4 regions of the Streptomyces sp. NPDC059582 genome follow, and region 1 is predicted to be linked to each of the others. Evidence: riboswitches for the same ligand, from Rfam matches in the RefSeq annotation. Region 1 holds a riboswitch; each other region holds the start of a gene.
The links. Region 1 has a riboswitch for cobalamin ahead of ACFV0T_RS30505 (ribonucleoside-diphosphate reductase subunit alpha). Riboswitches for the same ligand answer to the same signal wherever they lie in the genome.

Region 1 (4,026 bases):
GGACAACGAGCACAGCCTGGACGAATGGGGCCTGGGCGGGCGCTCGTTCGGCACCTGGGTCACCTGGTTCCTGCTCGGCGGCGACCTCTACACGGCGTACACCTTCGTCGCCGTACCGGCGGCGATCTACGCGGCGGGCGCGGCCGGCTTCTTCGCCGTGCCGTACACGATCCTGGTCTACCCGCTGATCTTCACGTTCCTGCCCCGCCTGTGGTCGGTCTCCCACAAGCACGGATACGTGACGACGTCGGACTTCGTGCGCGGCCGCTTCGGCTCCAAGGGCCTGTCCCTCGCCGTGGCCGTCACCGGCATCCTCGCGACCATGCCGTACATCGCGCTCCAGCTGGTCGGCATCCAGGCCGTCCTGGACGTGATGGGCGTGGGCGGCGGCGAGAACACCAACTGGTTCGTCAAGGACCTCCCGCTGCTCATCGCCTTCGGCGTGCTGGCCGCGTACACCTACTCCTCGGGGCTGCGCGCTCCCGCCCTGATCGCGTTCGTGAAGGACACCCTGATCTACATCGTGATCGCGGTGGCCATCATCTACATCCCGATCAAGCTCGGCGGGTTCGACGAGATCTTCAAGGCGGCGGGCGACAAGTTCACCGCGGCCGGCGCGGGCGGGGTCGTCCCCGCCGAGGCGGGCCAGTGGACGTACGCCACCCTGGCCCTCGGCTCGGCGCTGGCCCTGTTCATGTACCCGCACTCGATCACGGCGACGCTGTCCAGCCGCAGCCGTGAGGTGATCCGGCGCAACACCACGATCCTGCCGCTGTACTCCCTGATGCTGGGCCTGCTCGCGCTGCTCGGCTTCATGGCGATCGCGGCCGGCGTCAAGGTCACCAACGGGCAGCTGGCCATCCCGCAGCTGTTCGAGAACATGTTCCCGGACTGGTTCGCGGGCGTGGCGTTCGCGGCGATCGGCATCGGGGCGCTCGTCCCGGCGGCGATCATGTCGATCGCGGCCGCGAATCTTTTCACCCGCAACATCTACAAGGACTTCATCAAGCCCGACGCGACACCGCAGCAGGAGACGAAGGTCTCCAAGCTGGTCTCGCTGCTGGTGAAGGTGGGGGCCCTGGTCTTCGTCCTCACGATGGACAAGACGGTCGCCATCAACTTCCAGCTCCTGGGCGGCATCTGGATCCTCCAGACCTTCCCGTCCCTGGTCGGCGGCCTGTTCACCCGCTGGTTCCACCGCTGGGCGCTGCTCGCGGGCTGGGCGGTCGGCATGCTCTACGGCACGCTCGCCGCGTACGGGGTCGCCTCGCCCACGCAGAAGCACTTCGGCGGCTCGGCGAAGGAGATCCCGGGGATCGGCGAGATCGGCTACATCGGCCTCACGGCGTTCGTGCTGAACGTGGTGGTGACCGTGTTCCTCACCTTCGTGCTGCGCGCCTTCAACGCCCCGGACGGCGTCGACGAGACCAGTCCGCAGGACTACACGGCGGACGCGGGCGATCCCGGCGTGCAGGTGGAGCTGCCGCCGGCGACGGCGGGTTCGGCGCACTAGGCGTCGCCCCGGCGGAAGAACACCGGAGGCGTCCGGGCAGAAATCCGGCTCCTCCGGTGTTGCGGACGTGAGGTCAAGCGGCTGGGCCGATCGGCCCGGCCGCCCTTCGCCGCGCCTGTCACCGGTCCGTGAGTTGACGCTCTGACACGCTCCGAAGCCGACACGACACAACATCTGGTGGTGCCACCGCAGCCCGGCACAAGATGTATGCTCATGCTCGCTGTCGCCGCAGGGGAATCCGGTGCGAATCCGGAACTGTCCCGCAACGGTGTACTTGTGTATGTCCGTCCCAGAACGGACACGCACTCGAGTCAGTCCGAGGACCTGCCGACAGCGCGCCCGGCCGTCCGGTCCGGGTGCCCTGACGTCCGGGCCTCGTGGAATGGGTCGGTGGACGCGACGCCCCCGTGCGCTCGTGTACTGCCCGCTGCCCTCCGCGAGGTCCCCGTGCCGAGCGAGGGAGAGCCCCCACGTGACCATCGCGCCAGCCGATCCGGCTTCAGCCACCCCGGCGAGGGAGATCGACGGTCCTGGTACCGCGCTGCTGCGGACCCTGACCGAGCTGACCGCCGACCTCCCCGACGCCGACCCCGGCCGGGTCGCCGCCGCCGCGCTGCGCGGCCGGTCCGCGCGCGCGGACGAGACGGAGTTGCGCGAGCTGGCCACGGAGGCGGCCGCGGGGCTCATCTCCGAGGACCCCGCCTACTCGCGGCTGGCAGCCCGGCTGTTGACCGTCGGCATCGCCGCCGAGGCCGCCTCGCAGGGTGTGACGACGTTCACCGAGTCCGTCACCGTCGGGCACCGGGAAGGGCTCATCGCCGACCGTACGGCGGAGTTCGCGCGCGTCCACGCCACCCGTCTCGACGCGCTCGTCGACCCGGACGGCGACGACCGGTTCGGCTACTTCGGCCTGCGCACCCTGCACAGCCGCTATCTGCTGCGGCACCCGATCACCCGCAGCGTGATCGAGACGCCCCAGCACTTCATGCTGCGCGTGGCGTGCGGCCTGGCCGAGGACGACACCGTCCACGCGCTGGACCAGGTGGCGGCGCTCTACCGGCTCATGAGCCGCCTCGACTACCTCCCGTCCTCGCCCACGCTCTTCAACTCCGGTACGCGCCACCCCCAGATGTCGTCCTGCTACCTCCTCGACTCGCCGCTGGACGAGCTGGACTCCATCTACGACCGCTACCACCAGGTCGCCCGGCTCTCGAAGCACGCCGGCGGCATCGGTCTGTCGTACTCCCGGATCCGCTCGCGGGGTTCGCTGATCCGCGGCACGAACGGGCACTCCAACGGCATCGTCCCGTTCCTGAAGACCCTCGACGCCTCGGTCGCCGCGGTGAACCAGGGCGGGCGGCGCAAGGGCGCGGCCGCGGTGTACCTGGAGACCTGGCACTCCGACATCGAGGAGTTCCTGGAGCTGCGCGACAACACGGGTGAGGACGCCCGCCGTACGCACAACCTCAACCTCGCGCACTGGATCCCGGACGAGTTCATGCGCCGGGTGAACGCCGACGCGCAGTGGTCCCTCTTCTCCCCCGCCGACGTACCCGGGCTGGTCGACCTGTGGGGCGAGGAGTTCGACGCGGTCTACCGCGAGGCGGAGGCGGCGGGCCTGGCGAAGAAGACGATCCCCGCCCGCGATCTGTACGGCCGGATGATGCGCACCCTCGCGCAGACCGGCAACGGCTGGATGACCTTCAAGGACGCCGCCAACCGCACCGCCAACCAGACGGCCGAGCCGGGCCACGTGGTCCACTCCTCCAACCTCTGCACGGAGATCCTGGAGGTGACGGACGACGGGGAGACGGCGGTCTGCAACCTGGGCTCGGTCAACGTGGGCGCGTTCGTCGTCGCCGGTGACATCGACTGGGAGCGGCTCGACGAGACCGTCCGCACCGCGGTCACCTTCCTCGACCGGGTGGTCGACATCAACTTCTACCCGACCGAGCAGGCGGGCCGCTCGAACGCGAAGTGGCGTCCCGTGGGCCTCGGCGCGATGGGGCTGCAGGACGTCTTCTTCAAGCTGCGGATGCCGTTCGACTCCCCGGAGGCCAAGCGCCTCTCCACCCGGATCGCCGAGCGCATCATGCTCGCCGCCTACGAGGCCTCCGCGGAGCTGGCCGAGCGCAACGGCCCGCTGCCGGCCTGGGAGAAGACCCGGACCGCCCGGGGCGTGCTGCACCCCGACCACTACGACGTCGAGCTCACCTGGCCGGAGCGCTGGGCGGCCCTGCGGGAACGTATCGCCGTCACGGGCATGCGCAACTCCCTGCTCCTGGCGATCGCGCCGACCGCCACCATCGCGTCCATCGCGGGCGTGTACGAGTGCATCGAGCCGCAGGTCTCCAACCTGTTCAAGCGCGAGACGCTGTCCGGCGAGTTCCTCCAGGTCAACTCGTACCTGGTCAAGGACCTGAAGACACTCGGCGTGTGGGACGCCCGCACCCGTGAGGCGCTGCGCGACTCCAACGGCTCGGTTCAGGACTTCGCGTGGATCCCGGACGAGG
Region 2 (4,026 bases), on a different contig from region 1:
GATCGACCGGGAGACGGTCCTGCGGGTGCTGGACGAGGAGAGCGCGGCGCTGGGCGCCGAGTATCCGTGGGCGCCCGTCGACGACATCCGCGCGCTCTTCGAACGGACTTCCCTGGCCGCCGAGTTGCCCATGTTCTTCACTCCGGACGCCTATGCGCGCCACCTGGTCCGGCGGACGGAGGAGCGGTCGTGAGCGCGGGAATCCGGCGGGTCGGCGACGGTCGGACGGGCGCGGAGATCCGACGGGTCGGCGTGGTCGGCGGCGGCCAGATGGGCGCGGGCATCGCCGAGGTGTGCGCGCGGGCCGGCCTGGACACGGTGGTGTGCGAGGCGGACGCGGTCGCGGCCCGTGCCGCGCGCGACCGGGTGGCGGCGTCGCTGGAGCGGGCGGTGCGGCGCGGCAGGCTGGAGGAGTCCGCCGCGCGGGACGCGCTCACCCGGACGGTGTTCAGCGGGAGCCTCGACGACCTGGCCGACCGGCAGCTCGTGGTCGAGGCGGTGGTGGAGAACCCCGACGCCAAGACCGAGGTCTTCGCCGCCCTCGACAAGATCGTCGAGGATCCGTCGGCCGTCCTGGCGACGAACACCTCCTCCCTCCCCGTCATGCGGCTCGGCACGGCGACCGGCCGGGCGGACCGGGTCGTGGGACTGCACTTCTTCAACCCGGTCCCGGTCCTGCCCCTGGTGGAGGTCGTGACCTCGTTGCACACCTCGGCGCGGACGGCCGCCACGGTCACGGACTTCGCCACCCGTGTACTGGGAAAGACCGTCATCCGCTCCCGGGACCGGGCCGGCTTCGTCGTCAACGCGCTGCTCGTCCCGTACCTCCTGTCGGCGATCCGGATGGCGGAGTCCGGCTTCGCCACCGCCGGCGACATCGACACCGGCATGGAACTGGGCTGCTCCCACCCCATGGGCCCGCTGAGGCTGGCGGACCTGATCGGGCTCGACACCGTCGCCGCGATCGCCGAGTCGCTCTACGACGAGTTCAAGGAACCTCTCTACGCGCCTCCCCCGCTGCTCCAGCGGATGGTGGAGGCCGGGCTGCTGGGCCGTAAGGCCGGCCGTGGGTTCCACGTCTACGACCAGGGGTGAGCGGCCTGGTTCGACCGGGCTGAGGGGCCCGGGACGGCCTCGCCGGCCGAGGGACGCGGCGGCTGCCGGGACGCGGAGGGCGGGGCGGGAGGCGCTGGGGTGCGCTTCCCGCCCACGGTCCGTTCCACGCCTGTCCGCCACGTGGCCCACCTCACCATCCGAATGACGGACGTGACACGGCACACGTGCCGCCGTCCCCTAGGGTGGCGGGTGCAGCTGGTTCGCCCCGTCCGCCAGGCGGGATGCGTCGTAAGAGGGAACCCGGTGGGAATCCGGGACTGCCCCGCAGCGGTGAGCGGGAACGACCGCCGTCATACGCACTGGGTCCGAGAACAGGGTCTGGGAAGCGACGGCCAGTAGATGTCCTCGTACGAGTACGACGTACGACTTCGCGCGACTTGGTCCGAAGCCGCACGGAACTCGCATGACGAGGACGTGCCCGCGAGTCCGAAGACCTGCCGACTGCCCGCGTGCGGACGACTCGTGCGCGGACATCCCGGTGACCTCGAGGGCAGGTCGGCGAACACACCAGGCGGAGACGACCGCGCCCTGTCACGCGAGGTCGCACCGTCCGGTCGTCGCCCTTCGCGCTCTCGTCCCGTCTCCGGGATCTCAGGGATTCATCTCGCGAAGGAGATCTCCGTGACCAGCAAGCCCGCAGCCGCGGCAGCACGGGCCACCGTGCACGGCTACCCCCGGCAGGGACAGAACCGGGAACTGAAGAAGGCCGTCGAGGGCTACTGGAAGGGCCGCGTCACCGCGGACGCCCTCCGGGACACCGCCGCCGAACTGCGCCGCACGAACTGGCACCGACTGGCCGAGGCCGGCATCGACGAGGTGCCCACCGGCGACTTCTCGTACTACGACCACGTGCTGGACACCAGCGTCATGGTCGGCGCCGTCCCCGCACGCCACCGGGCCGCCGTCGAGGCGGACGCTCTGGACGGCTACTTCGCCATGGCGCGCGGTACCCAGGACGTGGCGCCGCTGGAGATGACCAAGTGGTTCGACACGAACTACCACTATCTGGTACCCGAGCTGGGCCCGGACACCGTGTTCACGGCCGACTCGGCCAAGCAGGTCGGGGAACTGACGCAGGCGCTCTCCGTGGGCCTGGCCGCCCGGCCCGTCCTGGTCGGTCCCGTCACCTACCTGCTGCTCGCCAAGCCCGCCCCGGGTGTCGCCGCCGACTTCGACCCGCTCACCCTGCTCGACCGTCTGCTGCCGGTGTACGCGCAGGTCCTCGCCGACCTGCGCGCGGCCGGCGCACAGTGGGCGCAGTTGGACGAGCCCGCCCTGGTCCAGGACCGCACCCCGGCCGAACTGAACGCCGCCGCCCGCGCCTACCGTGAGCTCGGCGGCCTCGCCGACCGGCCGAAGCTGCTGGTCGCCTCCTACTTCGACCGGCTCGGCGACGCCCTGCCGGTGCTGGCCAAGGCGCCGGTGGACGGGCTCGCGCTCGACTTCACCGAGGCCGCCGCGGCCAACCTGGACGCGCTGGCCGCGGTGGGCGGGCTGCCCGGCAAGCGTCTGGTCGCCGGAGTCGTCAACGGCCGCAACATCTGGGTCAACGACCTGGAGAAGTCCCTCACCACCCTGGGGACCCTGCTGGGACTGGCCGACCAGGTCGACGTCTCGGCCTCCTGCTCGCTGCTCCACGTCCCGCTCGACGCCTGCGTCGAACACGACATCGAGCCGCAGATCCTGCGCTGGCTCGCCTTCGCCCGGCAGAAGACCACCGAGATCGTGACCCTCGCCAAGGGCCTCGCCGAGGGCACCGGCACGATCACCGCGGAACTCGCCGCCAACCGCGCCGACCTCGCCTCCCGCGCCGGTTCGCCCATCACCCGCGACCCCGCCGTACGGGCGCGGACCGCCGCGGTCACGGACGCCGCCGGCCGCCGTTCCCAGCCGTACGGCGAGCGGGCCGCGGCCCAGCGCGCCCACCTCGGCCTGCCCCTGCTGCCGACCACCACCATCGGCTCGTTCCCGCAGACCGGCGAACTGCGCACCGCGCGGGCCGATCTGCGCGCGGGCCGCATCGACACGGCCGGCTACGAGGAGCGCATCAGGGCCGAGATCCAGGAGGTGATCTCCTTCCAGGAGAAGACCGGCCTGGACGTCCTGGTGCACGGCGAGCCCGAACGCAACGACATGGTGCAGTACTTCGCCGAACAGCTCACGGGTTACCTCGCCACCCAGCACGGCTGGGTGCAGTCGTACGGCACCCGTCACGTCCGGCCGCCGATCCTCGCCGGTGACATCTCCCGCCCGGAGCCGATGACCGTGCGCTGGACGACGTACGCCCAGTCGCTCACCGGCCGTCCGGTCAAGGGCATGCTCACCGGGCCGGTCACCATGCTCGCGTGGTCCTTCGTCCGCGACGACCAGCCGCTCGGCGACACCGCCCGGCAGGTCGCCCTCGCCCTGCGCGACGAGGTCGGCGACCTGGAGGCGGCCGGCACCTCGGTCATCCAGGTCGACGAGCCCGCTCTGCGCGAGACGCTGCCCCTGCGGGCCGCCGACCACGCCGCCTACCTGGGCTGGGCGACGGAGGCGTTCCGCCTCACCACCGGCGGCGTACGCCCGGACACCCAGATCCACACCCATATGTGCTACGCCGAGTTCGGTGACATCGTCCAGGCCATCGACGACCTCGACGCCGACGTCATCAGCCTGGAGGCCGCCCGCTCCCACATGCAGGTCGCCCGTGAACTCGCCGCCCACGGCTACCCGCGCGAGGCGGGACCCGGCGTGTACGACATCCACTCCCCGCGTGTCCCGGAAGCCGGGGAAGCGGCCGCACTGCTGCGCACCGGCCTCGAGGCCATCCCCGCCGAACGGCTGTGGGTCAACCCCGACTGCGGCCTGAAGACCCGCGGCTGGCCCGAGACCCGCAGCTCCCTGGAGAACCTGGTCGCCGCGGCCCGC
Region 3 (4,026 bases), on a different contig from region 1:
ACGGGCTCGCGCCGTACCAGGATCCTCCCGAGGACGCCGTCACGGCGCTCCTCGTGGACGAAGCCGCGCGCGACGGTGATCGCCGCGTCCCACACCATCATCGCGCCGAGCGCCTGCGCCAGGACGCTCCAGGAGTACGGTGATCCGTTCTCGGCGGAGATGACGCGGGCGATCTCCTCGTGCCGTACGGCGATCGCGTCCTTGATCCTGGTGACCACCGCCAGCCGCTCGTCGAGCGTCATCCGGGGCCAGGGCCCCTCGTCGAACGCCTTCCGGGCGACGGCGACGGCCCGGTCCACGTCCGCCGTCGAGGCGTGCGGCACCCGCCCGACGACCTCCTCCGTGTGCGGCGAGATCACCTCGATGACCTCCTTGCCCAGGGGGTCGGTCAACTCCCCGCCGATGAACAGCTGTCCGTGTTCCACGAGCTCGGTCATGGCGACTGCCTCCCCGGGAGCCTGCTCTGACGATCCATCAGATACGGAACTGATAGCAGCTCCGCTCCGAGGAGTCCACGGGCAGGACGTCCACCGCGTCGGTCGACTCGGGCTCCCATCGAAACTTGTTCTAGTTATAGTGACCGGGACGCGGCGATTGGGGAGCCCATGACGCAGGTGCACGACCACGGCGGCGGCGTACGGTCCATCGAGGTCCCCATCCCGGACAACCCCCTCGGCCACACCCTCGTGTACGTCGTCGACACCGACCGCGGCCCGGTGCTGATCGACACCGGCTGGGACGACCCGGCGTCCTGGGACACCCTCGCCGAGGGCCTCACCGCCTGCGGCACGTCGGTCGCCGGGCTCCACGGCGTGGTGATCACCCACCACCACCCCGACCACCACGGTCTGTCCGGCCGGGTGCGCGAGGCCTCCGGCGCCTGGGTCGCGATGCACGCGGCGGACATCTCCATCGTCCGCAGGACCCGCGAGACCCGCCCCGACCGCTGGTTCACGTACATGCGGGACAAGCTCGCCGCCGCCGGCGCCCCCGAGGAGCACGTGGCCCCGCTGCGCACCGCCCGCCCCCGTCGCACCCTGCCCGGCTTCTCCCCCGCCCTGCCCGACCGGGAGATCGTCCCCGGCGAACTGCTCGACCTGCCGGGCCGCCGGCTGCGCGCCGTCTGGACCCCGGGTCACACCCCCGGCCATGTCTGCCTCCACCTGGAGGAGGAGCACCCTTCTCGACTCCCGGGCCACGGGCGCCTGTTCTCCGGCGACCACCTGCTCCCGGGGATCACCCCGCACATCGGCCTGTACGAGGACCCGGACGACATCACCGTCACCGACCCGCTGGGCGACTACCTCGACTCCCTCGAACGCGTCGGCCGCCTCGCCCCCGCCGACGTGCTCCCGGCCCACCAGTACACCTTCACCGACGCGACCTCCCGCGTACGGGAGTTGCTGGCCCATCACGAGGACCGGCTCGACGGCCTGCTCGCCCTGCTCGCCGAACCCCTCACCCCGTGGCAGGTCGCCGAACGCATGGAGTGGAACCGCCCCTGGGACCAGATCCCCTACGGATCACGGAACATCGCGGTCTCGGAGGCCGAGGCCCATCTGCGGCGACTGGTGAAACTGGGACGGGCGGAGTCGGTGACGGGGAGCGAGCCGGTGACGTACGTGGCGGTGTGACCCTTACATAGCGGTGTGACCCGTACGGGACGGCGCGAACCGCTCGCCCCGTGGCGAAGCCGCCCCGCGCCCGGGCCGCCACCCGTCCGCCCGCCCTCACAGCCGCCCCTCGGCCCTTTCCTACGGGCCGGTAGAGTGGCGGCGTCGTCATCACACCCGTACGGGGGGAAGCCGGTGCAATTCCGGCGCTGACCCGCAGCCGTGAGCCACCGCAGGGTGGCGAGCCGGATCGCTCCGTACGGTTCGTGACCGGCTTACGCGCACCGGCCGTCCGCCGGTGCACGGCACCGTCGAGGTCTACGGAGCCGAGCCGCCCGGGGGTGCCCCGCGTCGCCCGGCTCCCCACAGGGAGAGGCACCCGCCGATCATGAACGTCCGCCGCAGCGCCGCGGTCCTGGCCGCCGCCGCCGTGATCGGCGCCGCCACGCCCGCCGTCGCCGCCGACCCGTCCCCGTCCCCGTCGGTGGCGATACCCACCGGCCTCTACGGCCGCACCGACCCCACGTACGACGGTGTCTGGCGGCAGTCCCTCGCCCTGCTCGCGCAGGACACCGTGGGCGTGCGGCCCGCCTCGTCGGCCATCGCCTGGCTGATCGGGCAGCAGTGCGCGAACGGGTCGTTCGCCGCGTTCCGCGCCGACACCGCCAAGGCCTGCGACGCCAAGCTCATGGTCGACACCAACAGCACGTCCGCCGCCGTCCAGGCCCTCGCCGCGCTCGGCAACCACGACCCCGTCACCGGCAAGGCCGTGGCCTGGCTGAAGTCCGTGCAGAACGCGGACGGCGGCTGGGGCTACGCGCCGGGCGGCGCCAGCGACGCCAACTCCACCGCCGTGGTCGTCGGCGCGCTGTCGGCGACGGGCGAGAAGCCGCAGGACGTCCGCAAGGGCGGCAAGTCCCCGTACGACGCCCTGCTGAAGCTCGCGCTGCCCTGCACCGGCGACGGAGCGGGCGCCTTCGCCTACCAGCCCGACAAGAAGGGCGCGCTCACGGCCAACGCGGACGCTACCGCGGCAGCCGTGGTCGCCGCCCTCGGCAAGGGCCTGGCGGGTGCCGACCCGCAGCCGAACGCGACCGACCTCACCTGCAAGGACGCGGCCGCCGACGCCGCGCAGGCCGCTCGCAACGGCGCCGCCTACCTCGCCAAGGAGCTGGCCTCGGACGGCCACCTGACGTCGGCGCTGCCCGGCGCCGACGACCAGCCCGACTACGGCAACACCGCCGACGCGGTCGTCGCGCTCGCGACCGCCCACCAGGGCGAGGCCGCGGTCCCGGCCGTGCGCTGGCTCCAGGCCGACTCCGCGAAGTGGGCGCAGCAGGGCGGCCCGGCGGCGTACGCGCAGCTGATCCTCGCCGCGAACGCCGCCGGCCACGACCCGCGCGACTTCGGCGGCCAGGACCTGGTGAAGCTCCTCGACGCGACCGGCCCGGGCCCCGTGTTCGTACCCGACGCCAAGGACTCCGGGGCCGCCGGCGACTCCAAGAGCTCGGCGGCCTCCGACTCCTCCGGCACCGGCAAGGTCGTGTGGATCGCGGGCGGCGTCCTGCTCGCCGTCGTCGTCGCCGTCGGATTCCTGCTCTTCGGCCGCGTCAGGAAGCGCCGGTCGTGAGCCGCCGCCGTGCCGCCGCCGTCCTGCTCCTGGCCGTCCTGCTCCCCCTGCTGGGAGCGGCCGGCCAGGCGCAGGCCACCGGCTACCGCTACTGGTCCTTCTGGGACCGCGCGGGCGAGGGCTGGACGTACGCCACCCAGGGCCCGTCGACCGCGCGCCCCTCGGACGGCGACGTCCAGGGCTTCCGCTTCGCGGTCAGCGCGGACTCCCAGGACGCGACCCGGCCACGCGGCACGGCCGACTTCGCGACGATCTGCGCGAGGACACCGGCCCGGGACGGCCACAAGCGGGTCGCCCTGGTCATCGACTTCGGTACGGCGTCCGACGCGCCCTCCGGCGAGACCCCGCCCGTGAGCCGGACGGCCTGCGCCCGGGTAGCCTCCGCCGCGACCACGGCGGAGGCCCTGGCAGCGGTCGCGAGGCCACTGCGCTACGACACCAACGCCCTGCTGTGCGCGATCGCGGGCTACCCGGAACAGGGCTGCGGCGAGCAGGTGTCGGCGAACGGGAAGCCGAAGAGCACGGCGACGGCGACCGCGGCGGCGAGCAAGCACACCACGGGCGGGGGCCCGTCGGTGGGCCTGACGGCCGGTTGCGCGACGGTGGCCGTCCTGGCGGCGGCGGCGTTCTGGCAGGTCCGGCGGCGCGGGCGTGACTAGGGCGTGTTTCGGAAGCAGCGTCGTTCGCCCGGAGGGCGGGGCTCGCGGCGTCTGGTGCGGTGCGTCGCAAGGCGGAGAGTCGTCCGCGTACTGGGCGTACGCGGATGATCCCGACAACGCGGCG
Region 4 (4,026 bases), on a different contig from region 1:
TCCAGCCAATGACTTCGAAAGATTGCCTGGGTAAATGGAAAACTTCTCGCTGATCCTCGCGATTGTGGTGGTAACCGCACTCGCGTTTGATTTCACGAACGGTTTTCATGACACCGCCAACGCGATGGCCACGACCATCTCGACCGGTGCGCTCAAGCCCAAGATCGCGGTGGCCATGTCCGCCACGCTCAACCTCGTGGGCGCTTTCCTCTCCGTGGAGGTCGCCAACACGATCTCCAAGGGTCTCGTCGACGAGACCGGCATCCGTCCCGAGGTCATCTTCGCCGCCCTGGTCGGCGCGATCCTCTGGAACCTGCTGACCTGGCTGGTGGGCCTGCCCTCCAGTTCCTCGCACGCCCTGATGGGCGGTCTGATCGGTGCCACCATCGCCTCCGCGGGCACCGGCGCCGTCCACGGCGACGCGCTCGTCACCAAGGTCCTGATCCCGGCCGTCGCGGCCCCGATCGTCGCCGGCGTCGCCGCGCTGCTCGCCACCCGGCTGTCGTACAGGCTGGGCAGGAAGGCCGACGGCGAGGCCGCAGCGAAGGGCTACCGCGCGGGCCAGATCGCCTCGGCCGGCCTGGTCTCGCTGGCCCACGGCACCAACGACGCGCAGAAGACGATGGGCATCATCACCCTCGCCCTGGTCGCCGGCGGCGCCGTCGCGCCCGACTCGGACCCGCCCGTCTGGGTCATCCTCTCCGCCGGTCTCGCCATCGCGCTCGGCACCTACCTCGGCGGCTGGCGCATCATCCGCACCATGGGCAAGGGCCTGACCGACCTTCAGCCGCAGCAGGGCTTCGCCGCCCAGACCAGCGCCGCGACGGTCATCCTGGCCTCCTCCCACCTCGGCTTCTCCCTCTCCACCACCCACTCGGTCTCCGGTTCGGTGATGGGCGCGGGTCTCGGCCGCAAGGGCGGCGTCGTGCGCTGGTCCACCGCGACCCGCATGTTCGTCGCCTGGGCCCTGACCCTGCCGGCCGCCGCGCTGGTCGGTGCCCTCGCCGAGTCCGTGACGGACCTCGGCAGCTGGGGCACGGCCGTCGTCGCCGTCTTCCTGATCGCCTCAAGCGCCGCGATCTGGAAGATCTCCCGGCGCGAGGTCGTCGACCACAGCAACGTCAACGCCCCGGAGCAGCCGGCCGGTGTCGTGACCACGGCCATCGCCGCGGTCACCCCGCCCCCCGCGGGCACGGTGACCGCGGACCTCACGGCCACGATCCCCGCCCCCGCCACCACCGTGTCCGTCCCCGCCCAGGCCACCGCCGCGTCCGTCGCCGACCCGGCGACCCCGCCGGCCGCCGCCGTCTGAACCCCCCGCGCACCCGGTTAAGAAGGAAGCATCACCATGAACATCGACTGGGCGACCCTGGGTTCCGTGTTCGGCGTCAGCCTCGTGGTCACCGTGGCCCTCGTGGCCCTGTTCACCCTCGGCATCATGGGCCTCTCGCGCCAGGAACGGGCCTCCGCGCAGGGCGGGTCCGCCGCACTGGCCGTGACGGGCGCCTACGCCTGCTTCGCGGCCTGCACCGCCGCGGTGGCCTACGGGATCTACCTGATCGTCGCCTGACCCGCGCTCACGCGCACACCGTTCTCCAAGGGGCGGGAGGAACCCACCGGTTCCTCCCGCCCCTCCCCACGTCCAACCGCCTTCACACAGACGGCACCTGCCTCTCGTGTGGGGCTGCCCACACTCCTCCGTCCCAGGTCAGCAGCAAGTTGACGGCCCTTCCGGGCCCGTGGTGGACTGCCCGAGCCATATACGGAGGCAGAAGAGGAAGCCGGTGCGAATCCGGCGCGGTCCCGCCACTGTCACCGGGGTAGTAAGCCCCGGGAGCCAGGAACTCTCGCCGCCGGTCTCGTCGAACCAGGGCGCGGACACCCTGAGTGAGGACATATCGCCATGCTCGGCTGCCGATCGAGTCTCAGCACCACATCGTCGTCCGGTACCGCCGCGATCGGCTGAACCGATGCGTGCCGACCGCGTCTTCGCGTACGGCGCCACCGCCGGCCTCCTGGGCGACCTGTTCCTCGGCGATCCGCGCCGCGGGCACCCGGTCGCGGCGTTCGGGCGGGCGGCCGGGGCCGTCGAACAGATGCTGTGGCGGGACCACCGGGGCCGGGGCGCGCTGCACACCGTCGTGTGCGTCGGCGGCGCCGTGGCACTCGGGGCCGTGGCCACCCGCGCCGTGCGTTCCTCCACCGCCGCCTCCGTGGCCCTGACCGCCACCGCCACCTGGGCCGTCGTCGGGGGCACTTCACTCGCCCGCGAGGCCGGGGCCGTCGGACGTGCGCTGCGAGCCGGGGACGTCGACGGTGCCCGCGCCCGGCTGCCCCATCTGTGCGGGCGCGACCCGCAGGCCCTGGACGCCGACGGGATCGCCCGGGCGGTCGTCGAGTCGGTCGCCGAGAACACCTCCGACGCCGTCGTCGGCGCGCTGGTGTGGGGAGCCGTCGGCGGGGTGCCGGCCCTGCTCGGCTTCCGGGCCGTCAACACCCTCGACGCCATGGTCGGCCACCGCTCGCCCCGCTATCTGCGCTACGGGTGGGCCTCCGCCCGGCTCGACGACCTCGCCGGCTGGCCGGGCGCCCGCCTCACCGCCGTACTCGCGGCCGTCTGCGGAGACGATCCGCGGGGGGCCGTACGGGCCTGGAGGGCCGACGCGGCCAGACATCCCAGTCCCAACGCCGGCCCCGTGGAGGCCTCGTTCGCGGGGGCCCTCGGCGTGCGGCTCGGCGGCACCCTCTCCTACGCCGGGCGCGTCGAGCACCGGCCCGTCCTCAACGGCGCCGACGGGCGGCCCGTCCGGGTCACGGACATCGACCGGGCCGTACGGCTCTCCCGTCGCGTCGGCTGGCTCGCGCTCGGCGTCAGCGCCGCCGCGCGACTCCTCGTGAAGGGGCGTACGTCATGAACGGTGGTCTCCTGGTCGCCGGCACCACCTCCGACGCGGGCAAGAGCGTCGTCACCGCGGGGATCTGCCGGTGGCTGGTACGACAGGGCGTCAAAGTGGCGCCCTTCAAGGCGCAGAACATGTCCCTGAACTCGTTCGTCACCCGCGAGGGCGCCGAGATCGGACGCGCCCAGGCCATGCAGGCACAGGCCGCGCGCGTCCAGCCGACCGCGCTGATGAACCCCGTGCTGCTCAAGCCCGGGAGCGACCGCAGCAGCCAGGTCGTCCTCATGGGCAGGCCCGTGGGCGAGATGACCGCGCGCGGCTATCACGGGGGGCGGCAACAGGCGCTCCTCGGGACCGTCCTCGACTGCCTCGCCGAGTTGCGGGGCACCTATGACGCGGTGATCTGTGAGGGGGCCGGCAGTCCGGCCGAGATCAACCTGCGCCGGACCGACATCGTGAACATGGGGATCGCCCGCAACGCCCGGCTGCCCGTCCTCGTGGTCGGCGACATCGACCGCGGGGGCGTGTTCGCCTCCTTCTTCGGCACCGTCGCGCTGCTGTCCCCCGAGGACCAGGAGTTCGTCGCGGGGTTCCTCGTCAACAAGTTCCGCGGCGACGTGTCGCTGCTGGAACCCGGACTGGACATGCTGCGCGGACTCACCGGCCGGCGCACGTACGGCGTCCTGCCGTTCCAGCACGGCCTCGGCATCGACGAGGAGGACGGCCTGCGGGTCTCCCTGCGGGGCGCCGTGCGGGAGTCCGCGGTCACCGCTCCGGTCGGCGAGGACGTCCTGCGGGTCGCCGTCTGCGCGATCCCGCTCATGTCCAACTTCACGGACGTGGACGCGCTGGCCGCCGAACCGGGCGTCGTCGTGCGGTTCGTGGACCGGGCCGAGGAACTCGCCGACGCCGACCTCGTCGTGATCCCGGGAACCCGGGGGACGGTCAACGCCCTGGAATGGATGCGGCGGCGTGGTCTCGCCGACGCGCTGCGGCGCAGGGCCGCCGAGGGACGGCCGGTGCTCGGCATCTGCGGCGGCTTCCAGATCCTCGGCGAACACATCGAGGACGAGGTGGAGAGCCGGCGCGGGCCGGTCGACGGGCTCGGGATGCTGCCCGTACGGGT

Region 2: linked by a shared signal. The riboswitch ahead of metE (5-methyltetrahydropteroyltriglutamate--homocysteine S-methyltransferase) and the one ahead of ACFV0T_RS30505 (ribonucleoside-diphosphate reductase subunit alpha) in region 1 are both predicted to bind cobalamin.
Region 3: linked by a shared signal. The riboswitch ahead of ACFV0T_RS21395 (prenyltransferase/squalene oxidase repeat-containing protein) and the one ahead of ACFV0T_RS30505 (ribonucleoside-diphosphate reductase subunit alpha) in region 1 are both predicted to bind cobalamin.
Region 4: linked by a shared signal. The riboswitch ahead of ACFV0T_RS24070 (cobalamin biosynthesis protein) and the one ahead of ACFV0T_RS30505 (ribonucleoside-diphosphate reductase subunit alpha) in region 1 are both predicted to bind cobalamin.

The regions. Positions count from the first base shown of each region.
Region 1 is NZ_JBHWCC010000044.1:6,512-10,537, forward strand. It holds gene mctP (monocarboxylate uptake permease MctP) at 1-1,513, shown strand, start outside; cobalamin riboswitch at 1,675-1,860, shown strand; gene ACFV0T_RS30505 (ribonucleoside-diphosphate reductase subunit alpha) at 1,986-4,026, shown strand, end outside.
Region 2 is NZ_JBHWCC010000003.1:217,788-221,813, forward strand. It holds gene aceB (malate synthase A) at 1-193, shown strand, start outside; gene ACFV0T_RS04585 (3-hydroxybutyryl-CoA dehydrogenase) at 190-1,095, shown strand; cobalamin riboswitch at 1,296-1,573, shown strand; gene metE (5-methyltetrahydropteroyltriglutamate--homocysteine S-methyltransferase) at 1,738-4,026, shown strand, end outside.
Region 3 is NZ_JBHWCC010000024.1:83,385-87,410, reverse strand. It holds gene ACFV0T_RS21405 (aldehyde dehydrogenase) at 1-437, opposite strand, end outside; gene ACFV0T_RS21400 (MBL fold metallo-hydrolase) at 606-1,634, shown strand; cobalamin riboswitch at 1,751-1,886, shown strand; gene ACFV0T_RS21395 (prenyltransferase/squalene oxidase repeat-containing protein) at 2,002-3,243, shown strand; gene ACFV0T_RS21390 (SCO2322 family protein) at 3,240-3,902, shown strand.
Region 4 is NZ_JBHWCC010000029.1:55,120-59,145, forward strand. It holds gene ACFV0T_RS24060 (anion permease) at 35-1,312, shown strand; gene ACFV0T_RS24065 (hypothetical protein) at 1,349-1,570, shown strand; cobalamin riboswitch at 1,727-1,870, shown strand; gene ACFV0T_RS24070 (cobalamin biosynthesis protein) at 1,971-2,915, shown strand; gene ACFV0T_RS24075 (cobyric acid synthase) at 2,912-4,026, shown strand, end outside.